Regions from separate parts of the Bradyrhizobium sp. B097 genome, predicted to be linked through region 3. Evidence: predicted binding sites of a transcription regulator. Region 3 holds the regulator's gene; each other region holds the start of a gene.
The links. The regulator PhoB, encoded in region 3, activates phosphate uptake and scavenging genes when phosphate is short. The targets are predictions, from matches to a motif close to TGTCATNNANCTGTCAT.
Positions count from the first base shown of each region.

Region 1: AAFG07_RS06880 (esterase-like activity of phytase family protein) is a predicted target of PhoB. The motif match lies at 1,313-1,329, and genes of this name have one in related genera.
Region 2: AAFG07_RS12705 (glycerophosphodiester phosphodiesterase family protein) is a predicted target of PhoB. The motif match lies at 1,907-1,923, and genes of this name have one in related genera.
Region 4: ppk2 (polyphosphate kinase 2) is a predicted target of PhoB. The motif match lies at 1,389-1,405, and genes of this name have one in related genera.

Region 1 is NZ_CP152412.1:1,511,420-1,514,605, forward strand. It holds gene AAFG07_RS06880 (esterase-like activity of phytase family protein) at 1-1,265, opposite strand, end outside; gene AAFG07_RS06885 (heme ABC transporter ATP-binding protein) at 1,374-2,177, opposite strand; gene AAFG07_RS06890 (iron chelate uptake ABC transporter family permease subunit) at 2,174-3,186, opposite strand, start outside.
Region 2 is NZ_CP152412.1:2,740,840-2,744,025, forward strand. It holds gene AAFG07_RS12700 (glycoside hydrolase family 38 C-terminal domain-containing protein) at 1-374, shown strand, start outside; gene AAFG07_RS12705 (glycerophosphodiester phosphodiesterase family protein) at 417-1,814, opposite strand; gene AAFG07_RS12710 (efflux RND transporter periplasmic adaptor subunit) at 2,017-2,988, opposite strand; gene AAFG07_RS12715 (ABC transporter permease) at 2,975-3,186, opposite strand, start outside.
Region 3 is NZ_CP152412.1:876,811-879,996, forward strand. It holds gene pstB (phosphate ABC transporter ATP-binding protein PstB) at 1-342, shown strand, start outside; gene phoU (phosphate signaling complex protein PhoU) at 440-1,156, shown strand; gene phoB (phosphate regulon transcriptional regulator PhoB) at 1,287-1,997, shown strand; gene AAFG07_RS04050 (GcrA family cell cycle regulator) at 2,336-2,848, opposite strand.
Region 4 is NZ_CP152412.1:6,337,987-6,341,172, reverse strand. It holds gene AAFG07_RS29515 (transporter substrate-binding domain-containing protein) at 1-33, opposite strand, end outside; gene ppk2 (polyphosphate kinase 2) at 372-1,334, opposite strand; gene AAFG07_RS29505 (fumarylacetoacetate hydrolase family protein) at 1,481-2,653, shown strand; gene AAFG07_RS29500 (hypothetical protein) at 2,935-3,186, shown strand, end outside.

The DNA.
Region 1 (3,186 bases), 630 kb from region 3:
AGATTGTTGTCGTTGCCGACGATGATGCGGGTCTCGTCGACCCGGTCGACGTTCTCGATGGTGAAGAACGGGAAGGTGTAGACGCCGTCGTTGAGCGGCTTGCGAGCCTTCTTGTTCGGATCGCGGGTCTTCATCAGGTCGATATAGGCGATCTTGCGCACCGGCTTGCCGACATTGGCGTCGGACAGCTCGATCTTGTAGACGCGCTTGAACTTGGCGAGGTCGGGGAAGCAGTTCTCGCCGCGCTGGCCTTGCGGGCAGGCCTTGTCGGCAGTGCCTTCGCCATTGTCGCGCTCGATCACGAGGCCCTGGGCCGGATCGATCATGTTGAAGTCGCCGATCGCATTGCCGTTCTGCTCGAACACATATTGCCAATAGCGACCGGTGAACTTCTCCGCCGCGACGTCGAATTCGAGGATGCGCGAGGCTTCCTTGCCGTCGACCTTCTCCCAATCCTTCTTGTCGGCATCCCACAACGGGCCTTCGAGCAGGCCGTAGAGGAACTTGCCGTCCTTGGAGGAGGCAAAGCCCTCATAGCCCTTGGAGCGGCGCAGATTGACGTTGGTGTAGGTGGCGCCGGGCGCGCCGGGCGACTGCACGGCCCAGTGATCCGGCGAGCGTACCGGCTTGCCGTCGGCGACCGTCTCGAACACGGCGAGGATCTTGCCGGTCTTGTCGGCCTTGAGGATGTAGGGCCCGAACTCGTCGCCGATCCAGAAGGTGTCGTTGATGATCTGGAAGCCTTCGGTGTCGAAGTCGGCACCGGTGAGGTAGCGCTTGGCGGTGTCCTCATGCACGATACGGAACGGCACCTTCTTGTCGGGATCGTGCAGGAACACGGTCTCCTGACGCTCGATCTTGCCGTTCGCCCAATCCATCTTGTAGCGGTTCAGGTACAGCATCGAGTCCGCCGAGTTGTAGCGCGAGCCCATGCCGTTGTCGGTGATCACCCAGAACGAGCCGTCGGGCATCGCCTTGATGCCGGAATGTCCCTGCAGCGGCTGGCCCTTGAACGGCAGCGACACGCCGGTCGGCCGCTCGTAGGACTTGCCCATCACGGTGCCGATGGCGTCGACGCGCTTGCCGGTGGTGTACTTGCCCGATGTCTTCAAATCCGCCGGGGCATCGGCGGGGGCGTCGATGAAGCTCTCTGCCGGCATCACGGCATGTCCTGCCAGCGTCGCCGGGAATTCGCCCTCGCTTTGCGCGAACGCCGGTGTGGCGAGCAGGATCGAGGCGACGGAACAGAGCAGTGACAGGCGCATGGTTGATCTCCCAAAGGATAAACGATGCGGTGTTCTCGGAGCCGCCTGTTACAGCCGGCTGACAGTTTTGTGAACCGCGGATGTTGCGATGGGATAAGCCTTGCGGCGTTACGTCGCCGTGCCCGCCGGCCGCATCGTCTGCGGCAGCAGGAAGGGCACGCCGCTCGCGGTGTAGTCGATCGTGGCGTCGATCTCGAAGATCTGCCTCAGCGTGTCGGCCTGCATCGCGGCGGCACGGTCGCCGTCGACGGCAAGCCGCCCGCGATGCAGCAGCAGGATGCGATCCGCGAACCGCATCGCGAGGTTGAGATCGTGCAGGATTGCGATCACGGCGGTGCCGCGCGCGGCGCGCCGCCGGGCGGTCTCGACCAGGTCGATCTGATGCCGCAAATCGAGGCTCGAGGTCGGCTCGTCCAGCAGCAACAGCCCCGGCCCATGCAGCGCCTCACCGCAGGCGAGCTGCACCAGCACGCGGGCGAAATGTGCGCGCTGCTGCTCGCCGCCGGACAGCGTCGGCAATTGCCTGAACCGGAAATGCGAAAGCCCAACCTCGTCCAGCGTGGCAGTGACCAGCGCCCGCGTCACCGCGCGCGGGCTCTCGCCGCCACCCATGCTGACGATTTCCTCGACCGTGAACGGGAAGGTGACGTTGACGTGCTGCGACAGCATCGCACGGTGCTGCGCCAGCGCGCGCGGACCATAGGCGTCGAGGTCGCGCTGCCTGAGCCGGATCGTTCCGCGCGACGGACGGAGATCGCCCGACAGCATCCGCAGCAGGGTCGATTTGCCGGCGCCGTTGGGACCCACGATCGCGACCATCTCGCCGGCGCCGATCTGCAGCGAGGCCGTATCGACCAGCGTGGCGCCGCCGATTGTCATCGATACCGACTGCGCTTCCAGCAGCGCGCTCACAGCGACACCAGGGAGCGCCGGCGCAGCAGCATGGCGAGGAAGAACGGCGCGCCGATCGCCGCGGTCAGGATGCCGATCGGCATTTCCGCGGGGGCGACGATGGTGCGCGCCACCGTGTCGGCCCCGACCAACAGGATGGCGCCGAGCAATGCGGAGGCCGGCAGCAGCAGGCGATGCCCGGGTCCGATCACCAGCCGCAGCAGATGCGGCACCACGATGCCGACGAAGCCGACAACACCGCAGACCGAAACCGCGACCCCGGTCATTGCCGATACCAGCACGATCGAAATCCGCTTCAGCCGTTCGACATCGACGCCGCTGTGGAATGCCTCGGCCTCGCCGAGCACCAGCACGTCGAGCCCGCGCGCGATCCAGAGGCAGGCGATCAGGGCAATGGCCAGCACCGGCGCCAGCGCTGTGAGCTTGGTCCAGGTCGCGCCGCTCAGCGAGCCCAGCATCCAGAAGGTGATGTCGCGCAGCTGGCGGTCGTCTGCGACGAAGACTAGGAGCCCGATGCCGGCATTGGCGATCGCGGCAATCGCAAGTCCGGCGAGCAGGAAGATCGCAATCGAGGTCCGGCCGCCGCGGCTCGCTATGCCATAGAGCAGGATGGTCGTGATCAGCGAACCGGCGAAGGCCGCGAGCGGCAGCAATTGATGTTGCAGGAAGCGCAGGCTCTCGCCGAGCTGGCTGTCGGTGAACACGATCGCCGCTGCGGCAGCAAGCGCGCCGCCGGACGAGACGCCGACCAGCGCGGGATCGGCGAGGGGGTTGCGGAACAGGCCCTGCATGATCGTGCCTGATACGGCAAGGAGTCCGCCGACCATCGCAGCCGCCGCGATCCGCGGGATGCGGATCGACCACACCACGAGCTGGTCGCGCGCGAGCAGCGGGTTGGCCACGCCGTCGGCCCATAGGCCGAGCGCGGCGGGAAGCCGTGCCACTGGGATACCCGCAGCCCCGACCGTCAGGGCGACCAGGGCGGTCCCCGCGAGCGCCGCAAGCAGGC
Region 2 (3,186 bases), 1.9 Mb from region 3:
CGATCTATCCCCACCAGGGTGATTGGCGCACGGCCGACACGGTCGGGCGCGCTTTGTGCTTTGAGCGTCCGATGCTCTGGGCCAAGGGGCAGCCGCGTGCGCCGCTGCGGCAGTCGTTCCTGACCGCGGCGCCGGCCAACGTGATCGTCGATACGATCAAACCCGTCGAGGACGGCGAAGGCTGGGTGGTGCGGCTCTACGAGAGTGCGGGCGTCCGTGCCGCCGCGACGCTCGATTTCGGCGTCGACATCTCGTCGGTGTGGATGAGCAACACGTTGGAAGATCGCATCGCGGCCATTCCGACCGAAGCGCGGAGCTGCCGTTTGTCACTGCGGCCGTTCCAGATCGTGACGCTGCGGGTTTTCCAAACGTGATGCAAGCGCGCTCGGTGATGCCGGGCGCGCCGTGCTGCGGCGTTACCAGCCCAGTTCACGCAGGTAAGCTGCACGGGCGGCAACGCCGGTGTGCGTGAAATCCGTGAAGACCCCATCCACGCCGAGACGGAAGAACTTCAGATATTCCAGGCCAGGATCGCCGTGATAGTCGGCGGCCAGATATTTCTTCTCGTTCCGGAACGTGAAGACGTGCACGAACAGGCCGAGCTTGTGCGCGTCGGCAATGACGCTGGTGGCCTCCTGCGTCGAGGCCTCCGCCGTCGATCCCTTGTAGGGCTTGCCGTCGGCGTTGCTGTCCTTCCATGGCGAGATCTTGTAGGGGACGATATAGGCCTTCCACGGACCGATGCCGTCGGCATAGGTCTTGATCTCGGCGAGGCCCTCGGGCGTCAGCATCGCATCGAAGGTGCGGCCGTCACCCGCGACCGTCCAGTCGTATGGACGGGAATTGGCGATGTTGTTGAGCAGCACCTTGCCGGTCTTGAAATCGACGCCGTTGCCGTCGATCAGCTGGACCTGCCGCGTTTCCAGTCCGTGGCTGCGCATATATTTCAGGCTGCCGGGCTCAAAGCTCTGAACGATGATCGGCGCGTCCTTCGTGTTGAGGCCGTTATCCCTGATGATCTTGATCAGGGCGTCCTCGAGCGGGTGGCTGCCGGGCGCGCCGCAGCCATTGGCGATCGCCTGGGCATTGTTCCAGGTCGGATTCTTGGTTTCCGGATAGACCGCGATCGACCGTCCCGTCGCCTTGCTCTTGGCTTTGGCGATGTCGATGATGTCCTGGAAGCTTATGATCGGAAACTTGCCGTTGAACAGTTTTGGCCGTTCGTTGGCCGCATCATAGGTGGTGCCGGCGATCCAGGTCTTTAGCTCGTCCATCGTGAAATCGGTGATCGACCAATCATTGGTGTGGTCGTCGCCGTCGACGATGAGCGCTTTCAGCACCGATTTGGGATCGGCCGGATCGATGAGGTCGGTGGGATATTCGGCCGGCCCGCTGGTCGGCGTTTGCGGCCATTTCACCTTGACGGGAACGCCCGGCGCCGTGCGCTTGCGTTTGGCGACTTCCGCATTGGTCTTCGCCACCTCGGCGACGTTGGTGTTGTCGCCGAGCCAAGGATTATGACGTGCCACCAGCACGCAATCCCTGGTCAAATGCAGGTCCTCTTCGAGCGCGTCGGTGCCGAGGTCGGCGGCCAGCTCATACGATGCCTCGGTCTCCTCGGGCACCAGGCCCGGCACGCCGCGATGCCCGATCACGAGCGGCAACTTGCCATCGACGGTCAGGAACGGGTTGGCGCCGGCCGGGGCCGGGCCGGTTTGCGCTGATGCCATCGACGGCAGCAGGACCGCCAAAGCCGCCGCACCGAGCAGCATCGCGCCAACATGCATCTTCCGTCGCGAACGAATCTGCCTCACGGCCAAATCTCCATCTTTTGCGTGGCATCGGGGCGATGCCATGAAGGCCGAGCCGAACAGGGCCGACGCCGTTGTCTTCTTGTCGCAATCTTCTGACAGTCCGATGACTATTCGGCGAGACGGGCCCATACAAGCTTCCGCGACGCGCCGGGGGGCGACAGCACGCACCTCACTGCGGCTCGCGGCCGGGCGCGGCGCGTTGTCAACGTCCGATCCGGACGCTCATGCCGGGTTCGAGGCCTTCTGCGGCGCCTGCGGGGTCGAGACGCAGGCGCAGCGTGTTGCGGTCGTGATCGCCGATCACGCGCTCGGCCTGCCAGGTGGCGAACACCCCGAGCGGCCGCAACTCGGTGATGGCAGCCTTGGTGGCGGCGCTGGAACCGTTCGGTATCACGCTCACGGTCTTGCCCATCGCAAGACCGTCGAGATGGTCCTCGCGCACGTTGAACGACAGCCATTGCTTGCCGGCCGCCGCGATCATCAGGATCGGCTGACCCGCGCGAACGTTCTCGCCCACTTCCGCGGCGATCACGCTGACCACGCCGTCGACCGGCGCGCGCAGCACCATCTTGTCGAGGCGGCGCTCGAGCACCGCAACGGCGGCCGCGGCCGCCTGCACCTGGGCGTCGGCGATGGCGCGCTCCTCCTTGGTCGGCCCCGCCATGGCGGCTTCGTAATTCGCCTGCGCCGCCGCCACGCCGGCGCGCGCCGCGGCAACGTCGTTCTCGGCCTGGTCGAGCGCCTGCTGGGTTTCAAAGCTCTGGCTCGCCAGCGTGGTGATCCGCTTCAGCTGGGTCTCCACATAGTCGAGCCGCGAATTGGCCTTCGAGATCGCAGCTTTCAGCGAGTCGATCTGCTCGCGGCGGACGCCGGCATAGACGTTGTTGCGGCTCGCCTCCGCGGCGGCATGCGCGGCCCGTGCCTGGTCCGCCTGTGCGCTCAACTCGACCGCGGAGAGCTTGGCGAGGACGTCGCCCGCGTGCACCTTGGCGCCTTTCTCGACCGCGATCGACACCAGCTGGCCGTTGACTTCCGGCTCTATCCTGACTTCGGTCGAGCGGACCACGCCGACGATTGCGGGCGCCGGCGTCGCGCGGCTCTCGGCGTAGATCAGCGCACCGGCGACGAGCACAAGCGGGATCGCGACAATGGCTGCGCGCCTAGCGTTGGGCATGTTGCTGTCCTCTCTTGAACACCAGCGCGGAGATCACGGCGAGCACGAAATAGCCCAGGGCCAGGCACCACAACCTGAGCCAGTCATGCGAGACCTCCCAGATGCTGGCGCCGAGCTGGTTGATACGCACGAGGCCGTCGATCGCCGAGTCGGCCGGAAACAGCCGGCCGAGCGCCGTGGCCGCTGGAGGGATGGCCT
Region 3 (3,186 bases):
GACAAGCTGAACGCCTCCGGCCTGTCGCTCTCCGGCGGCCAGCAGCAGCGCCTGTGCATCGCGCGCACCGTGGCGGTGCGGCCCGAGGTGATCCTGTTCGACGAGCCGTGCTCGGCGCTCGATCCGATCTCGACCGCCAAGGTCGAGGAGCTGATCCAGGAACTCTCAGAGGACTACACGATCGCGATCGTCACCCACAATATGCAGCAGGCGGCGCGCGTCTCCGACAAGACCGCCTTCATGTATCTCGGCGAGCTGATCGAGTTCGACGACACCAACAAGATCTTCACCTCACCGAGCGATCGACGCACCCAGGACTACATCACCGGCCGGTTCGGCTAGCGCATGGTCCGCAAAAGTGGGCACCGGTTTTTCGATCGGATCGTGCGAAACTGAGGACACCAAATCATGATCCCCGGGATCATGAGGGAGACAAGCGATGGCTTCTGAACATACCGCCAAGGCATTCGACAGCGACCTGCAGGAGTTGACTCGCCTGGTCGCCGAGATGGGCGGCCTCGTCGAGCGGATGATCACCGAGTCGGTCGACGCGCTGATCCGTCGCGACGTCGCGCTCGGCAAGCGCGTGGTCGCCGCCGACATCGAAATCGACAATCTGCAGCGCGTCATCGAAGAGCGCGCGGTGCTGACGATCGCCCGCCGCCAGCCGATGGCAATCGACCTGCGCGAAATCGTCAGCGCGATGCGCGTCGCCACCGACCTTGAGCGGATCGGCGACCTCGCCAAGAACATGGGCAAGCGCGTCGCTGCGCTGGAAAGCGATTTCCAGCCGCTGAAGCTGATCCGCGGTCTGGAGCACATGACCGACCTCGTGCTGTCGCAGGTCAAGTCGGTGCTCGACGCCTATGCCGCGCACGACCTGCCGGCGGCGATGAACGTCTGGAAGGGCGACGAGGAGGTCGATGCGATCTGCACCTCGCTGTTCCGCGAGCTGCTGACCTACATGATGGAGGATCCGCGCAACATCTCGTTCTGCATCCATCTGATGTTCTGCGCCAAGAACATCGAGCGGATCGGCGATCACGCCACCAATATCGCCGAGACCGTGTTCTACATGATCGAGGGCCAGCAGATCACCGACAAGCGTCCGAAGGGCGACATGACCAACTTTGCCACCACGGTGCCGGGTACCTAGGACATGATCCGCAGGCGCGGAGCCGGATTGTCTTCACGACAAGTCGTTTCCGCGGGGATTGTGCTCAGGAAAGTAAGCGTTTCGGTTTGCGTCTGGGCAACGGATCACCACAGAGAGAGAACTTAAACCGATGAGCGCACGCATTCTGGTAGTCGAAGACGAGGAAGCGCTGACGACACTGTTGCGCTACAACCTCGATGCGGAAGGCTACGATGTCGAAACGGTCGGGCGCGGCGACGATGCCGACACCCGCCTGAAGGAGCGCGTTCCCGACCTCGTGGTACTGGACTGGATGCTGCCGGGCCTGTCCGGCATCGAGCTGTGCCGTCGCCTGCGGGCGCGGCCCGAGACCAAGCAGCTTCCGATCATCATGCTGACCGCGCGCGGCGAGGAGAGCGAGCGCGTGCGCGGGCTTGCCACCGGCGCCGACGACTACATCGTCAAGCCGTTCTCGGTGCCGGAACTGCTGGCACGGGTAAAGGGCCTGCTGCGCCGCGCGAGTCCGGAGCGGCTGGCGACCGTGCTGACCTATGGCGACATCGAGCTCGACCGCGAGAAGCGCCGCGTGGCGCGCTCGGGACGTCCGATCGATCTCGGTCCGACCGAGTATCGGCTGCTCGAATTCTTCCTCGAGCATCCCGGCCGCGTGTTCAGCCGCGAGCAGCTGCTCGACAGCGTCTGGGGTCGCGATATCTATATCGATGAGCGTACCGTCGACGTGCATATCGGCCGCCTGCGCAAGCTGCTCAATCCGGGCCGCGAGCAGGATCCGATCCGCACCGTGCGCGGCGCCGGCTACGCGCTCGACGACCGCTTCGCAAAGGCCGAACCGCAGCCGTAGCCGACGTCGCGGCATTCACGAGCCGCAACAGCGTGTCGTCCCGGCCTAGTGCGCAATTGCGCACGGGAGCCGGGACCCATACGCCGCGGCCGGCGCGATGGGCAAGTGGCCAGACGACTTTCTAACAACACCCATTCGTGGTTATGGGTCCCGGCTTTCGCCGGGACGACGCCGGTGATGTAGGCGTAGCCCGGATGGAGCGAAGCGTAATCCGGGACTTCATTCTCCGCTTCAAGCACCGCCCCGGATTTCGCTTCGCTGCATCCGGGCTACGGGCCACAAAAAAATCCCCGCTTTCGCGGGGATTTGTTTTTGCAGTCCAGGCAGTTTCCCGAGTGCTACTTGATCTGTGGCTTCGCCGACGGCCGGCGGCGATCGGCGGCGGGCTGATAGGCGACGCGCGAGTGATGCGCGCAATAGGGCAGGCCGGCGAGCGCCTTGCCGCCGCAGAAGAAGAATTCCGGGCTCGAGGGATCGCCGACCGGCCAATGGCAGGTGGCCTCGTTGAGCTCGAGCAGCGACAGCCGCTGGCTCATCGGCACAACGTTGTCGAAGGAGATCGGATCGGGCTCCATCTCGACCTCGAAGGCATGTGCGAGCGCGGTGTTGCCGCGCGAGACCGGGCGCGCCACCCGCATCATGTGCTGGGCGGGGCGGGCCTTACGCTGCCGCGGCGCAGCCGTGGAGGGGGCCTTGGCGCGGCCGGAGAGGCCGAGCCGATGTACTTTGCCGATCACGGCGTTTCGCGTCACATTGCCAAGTTCCGCCGCGATCTGGCTGGCCGAGAGGCCGGATTCCCAGAGCTTCTTCAGCTGCTCGACGCGATCGTCGGACCAGGTCAATACAGTCATCACATTCTTCCTTTCGCATGGCGCCGGCCACTCATCGGAGCGGCGCTGCGAGCCAATCTGGACAAATATCCCTGCGGCCAGAATCCCTTAGCCCTCGCCGGGCACGGTGTTGCGCCCGAACGTTTACACGAGACACGAAGGCTACTTAGAGGGTCCAGTACTGCCGCACGAGATGTCGTACCCGACAGGCCAAACGCTACAATATGGCGTGACTCTGGCGCAAGAGTCCGCGGCCGTGCGTCCACATGTTCCCACAAAGTTAAGCGTTGCTATGAGGCTTTTCCACCGCACCGGAATGCTCCGGATTGCGCCGGTTTCGCATTGCAGGAAGGCCGGCA
Region 4 (3,186 bases), 3.8 Mb from region 3:
TTCGGAAATTGCGATGTCGTCGGATTGAGTCAAGCGGGCCTCCCTGCACCAGATCGGGGAAGCCTAGCGTCGGTATCCGGTGCCAGCAAGTGCGCGCGCCTGCACCATTGGTAGGCGTGGCGAAGAGAAGATGCCTATCTCTTCACCTCGCCCAGCTTGCGGCAGGCCGATCGCATATAGCCTGCCTGCGCAGGGGGGCACTGCCAAAATATCGAAAACAACCCCATGCAAAGTAGCCGGCGGCGTACCGGCATTCGACACGGCAACTTGACATGTCGGGCAAATCAGTGCCATTATTCTATTATTCAGAAATAGTGCAGGCGCGCCTTCCCCTCTCCCAGTAAGAACGGGGAGAGGAGAAACGACCCGCATCAATACGTTCCCGGCACGTACATTTCCGGCGGGATCGGGCCGCGGTGATAGTCGGGGTTGCGCACCCGCGGCGGCAGCACCACCGGTTGGTGCGTGACCTGCTGATAGGGGATCTGGGTCAACAGATGCGAGATGCAGTTGAGCCGAGCGCGCTTCTTGTCGACGGCATCGACGATCCACCACGGCGAGTCCTGCAGGTGCGTGCGCTCAAGCATCGTCTCCTTGGCCTTGGTGTAGAGCTCCCAGCGGGTCCGCGCCTCGACATCCATCGGGCTCAGCTTCCACTGCTTCAGCGGATCGTGGATCCGCATCGAGAAGCGGAACGCCTGTTCCTCGTCGGTGATCGAGAACCAGTATTTCAGCAGGATGATGCCGGAGCGGATCAGCATGCGCTCGAATTCCGGCACCGACCTGAAGAACTCCTCATACTGCTCGTCGTTGCAGAACCCCATCACCTTCTCGACGCCGGCGCGGTTGTACCAGCTGCGGTCGAACAGCACGATCTCGCCGCCGGCCGGCAGATGCGAGACATAGCGCTGGAAGTACCATTGCGTGCGTTCGCGCTCGTTCGGCGCCGGCAGCGCCGCGACACGGCAGATGCGCGGGTTGAGCCGCTGGGTGATGCGCTTGATGACGCCGCCCTTGCCGGCGGAATCTCGGCCCTCGAACAGCACGACGACCTTCTTCCTCTCGTGCTGCACCCAGTCCTGCAACTTGACCAGCTCGCCCTGCAACCGCAGCAATTCACGGAAGTAGACCTTGCGATCGATCGACGGGCTTCCGGCGGCCCCGTCGTGGTCGAACTCGTCGAGCCTCACGTCGTCGAGCTCGAGCTCGAGTTCCTCGTCGAGGCTGTCGGCCATCTCCTGGTGGACGCGGGCGCGCAAGGCTTCGTCGCGGGAGGCTTCGCCGCGCAAGGCTTCATCTCGGGCGGCTTCGTCGGTGAGGTCGGAGGCGGTCATGAAGGTCCGTCTTTCAGTGTGCTAGATCGATCGGCGGGAGCATTGACGGGCGATGTTACCCCTCTATGACATTGGCATGACCGCTGTTTCACGCAGCCGGCGGGACTGTGCTAACAAGCGATGACAAGATCAAAAAGGAGACGCCGATGATTTCGCTCACGCCAAAAGACGTCCTGCCCGAGGACGGCACCGCCGGCACGCTGGTCGGACGGGTCTGGCTGCCGCAGGCGGGCGGACCCGCCGTGGTCGCGGTGCGGGGTGACGGCGTGTTCGACGTCACCGCGCGTTTCCCCACCGTGAGCGCGCTGTGCGAGGAAGCCGATCCTGCGGCCGCGTTGCGTGCCACGCGCGGCGAGCGGATCGGCGATTTCGAGGCGATCCTCGCCAACACGCCGCCCGATGGCCGCGACGCGACAAGACCGCATCTGCTCGCGCCGGTCGACCTGCAGGTGCTGAAAGCCGCCGGCGTCACTTTTGCGATCTCGATGCTGGAGCGCGTGATCGAGGAGCGGGCGCGCGGCAATCCGTCGTCGGCGGAGGCAATCCGCAAGGAGGTGGTGCGCCTCGTCGGCGACGATCTCTCCAAGCTGAAGCCGGGCTCGGAGCCAGCGATGCGGTTGAAGCAGGTGCTGATCGACCAGAATGCCTGGAGCCAGTATCTGGAGGTCGGCATCGGCCCCGACGCTGAAGTGTTCACCAAGGCGCCGACGCTGTCCTCGGTCGGTACCGGGATGGATGCCGGGCTGCATCCGAAATCGACCTGGAACAATCCGGAGCCGGAGGTCGTGCTTGTCGTCTCCGGCGCCGGCAAGATCGTCGGCGCCGCGCTCGGCAACGACGTCAACCTGCGCGATTTCGAGGGTCGCTCGGCGCTCTTGCTGTCGAAGGCCAAGGACAACAACGCCTCCTGCGCGATCGGCCCGCTGCTGCGGCTGTTCGACGGGACCTTCTCGCTCGACGACGTCAGGAAGATGGATGTCGGCCTGACCGTGAAGGGCGCGGACGGCTTCGTGCTCGAGGGCCATTCCTCGATCTCCAAGATCAGCCGCGATCCGACCGATCTGGTCGCCCAGACCATCGGGCCCGTGCATCAATATCCCGACGGCTTTGCGCTGTTCCTCGGCACGATGTTCGCACCGGTCAAGGATCGCGACGCCAAGGGCGAGGGTTTTACCCACAAGCGCGACGACATCGTCACCATCGACGCGCCCCAACTCGGCAAGCTCGTCAACCGCATGCGGGGCAGCGACGAATGCGAGCCCTGGACTTTCGGCGTCGGCGCGCTGATGAAGAACCTCGCGCAGCGCAAGGTGCTGTGACGGAGAGCGCTACGCGTAGGGTGGGTTAGCGAAGCGTGACCCACCATCTTGCCGCGCGACACGGTGGGTTACGCCTTGAGCTAACCCACCCTACGCACCTCGCTCCTTGTCATTGCGAGGAGCGAAGCGACGAAGCAATCCATGTCTCTCCTTGCAGCACCATGGATTGCTTCGCGGAGCCTGTCATCGGGCGCGCGTTCGCGCGACCCGTTGGCTCGCAATGACGGTGCACGTCGCTGCAAGACGAGGCGCGGCTCAACGTCCGGCTAAGACGTGCTATTGTGCTTGCTGTCGCCGCCGGCGTTGTCGAACATGTTCAGAAACCTGCGCGGCAGATCAATCGCGTGCTGCAACTTGAGGGCGCGCGGATGCGTGAAATCCGGAGCGACCGCTTGTCGCGCCCTTATGTGATCCAGTTCATCCTCGTTCGCGCTGCTTCGCTTCAGCATACGGGCTCGACGCGAACAGAAGGAGTCGCGGACATGAGCGAGCAGCCATCGAATGGAATGCCCGATTGGCTCACGACCGACATG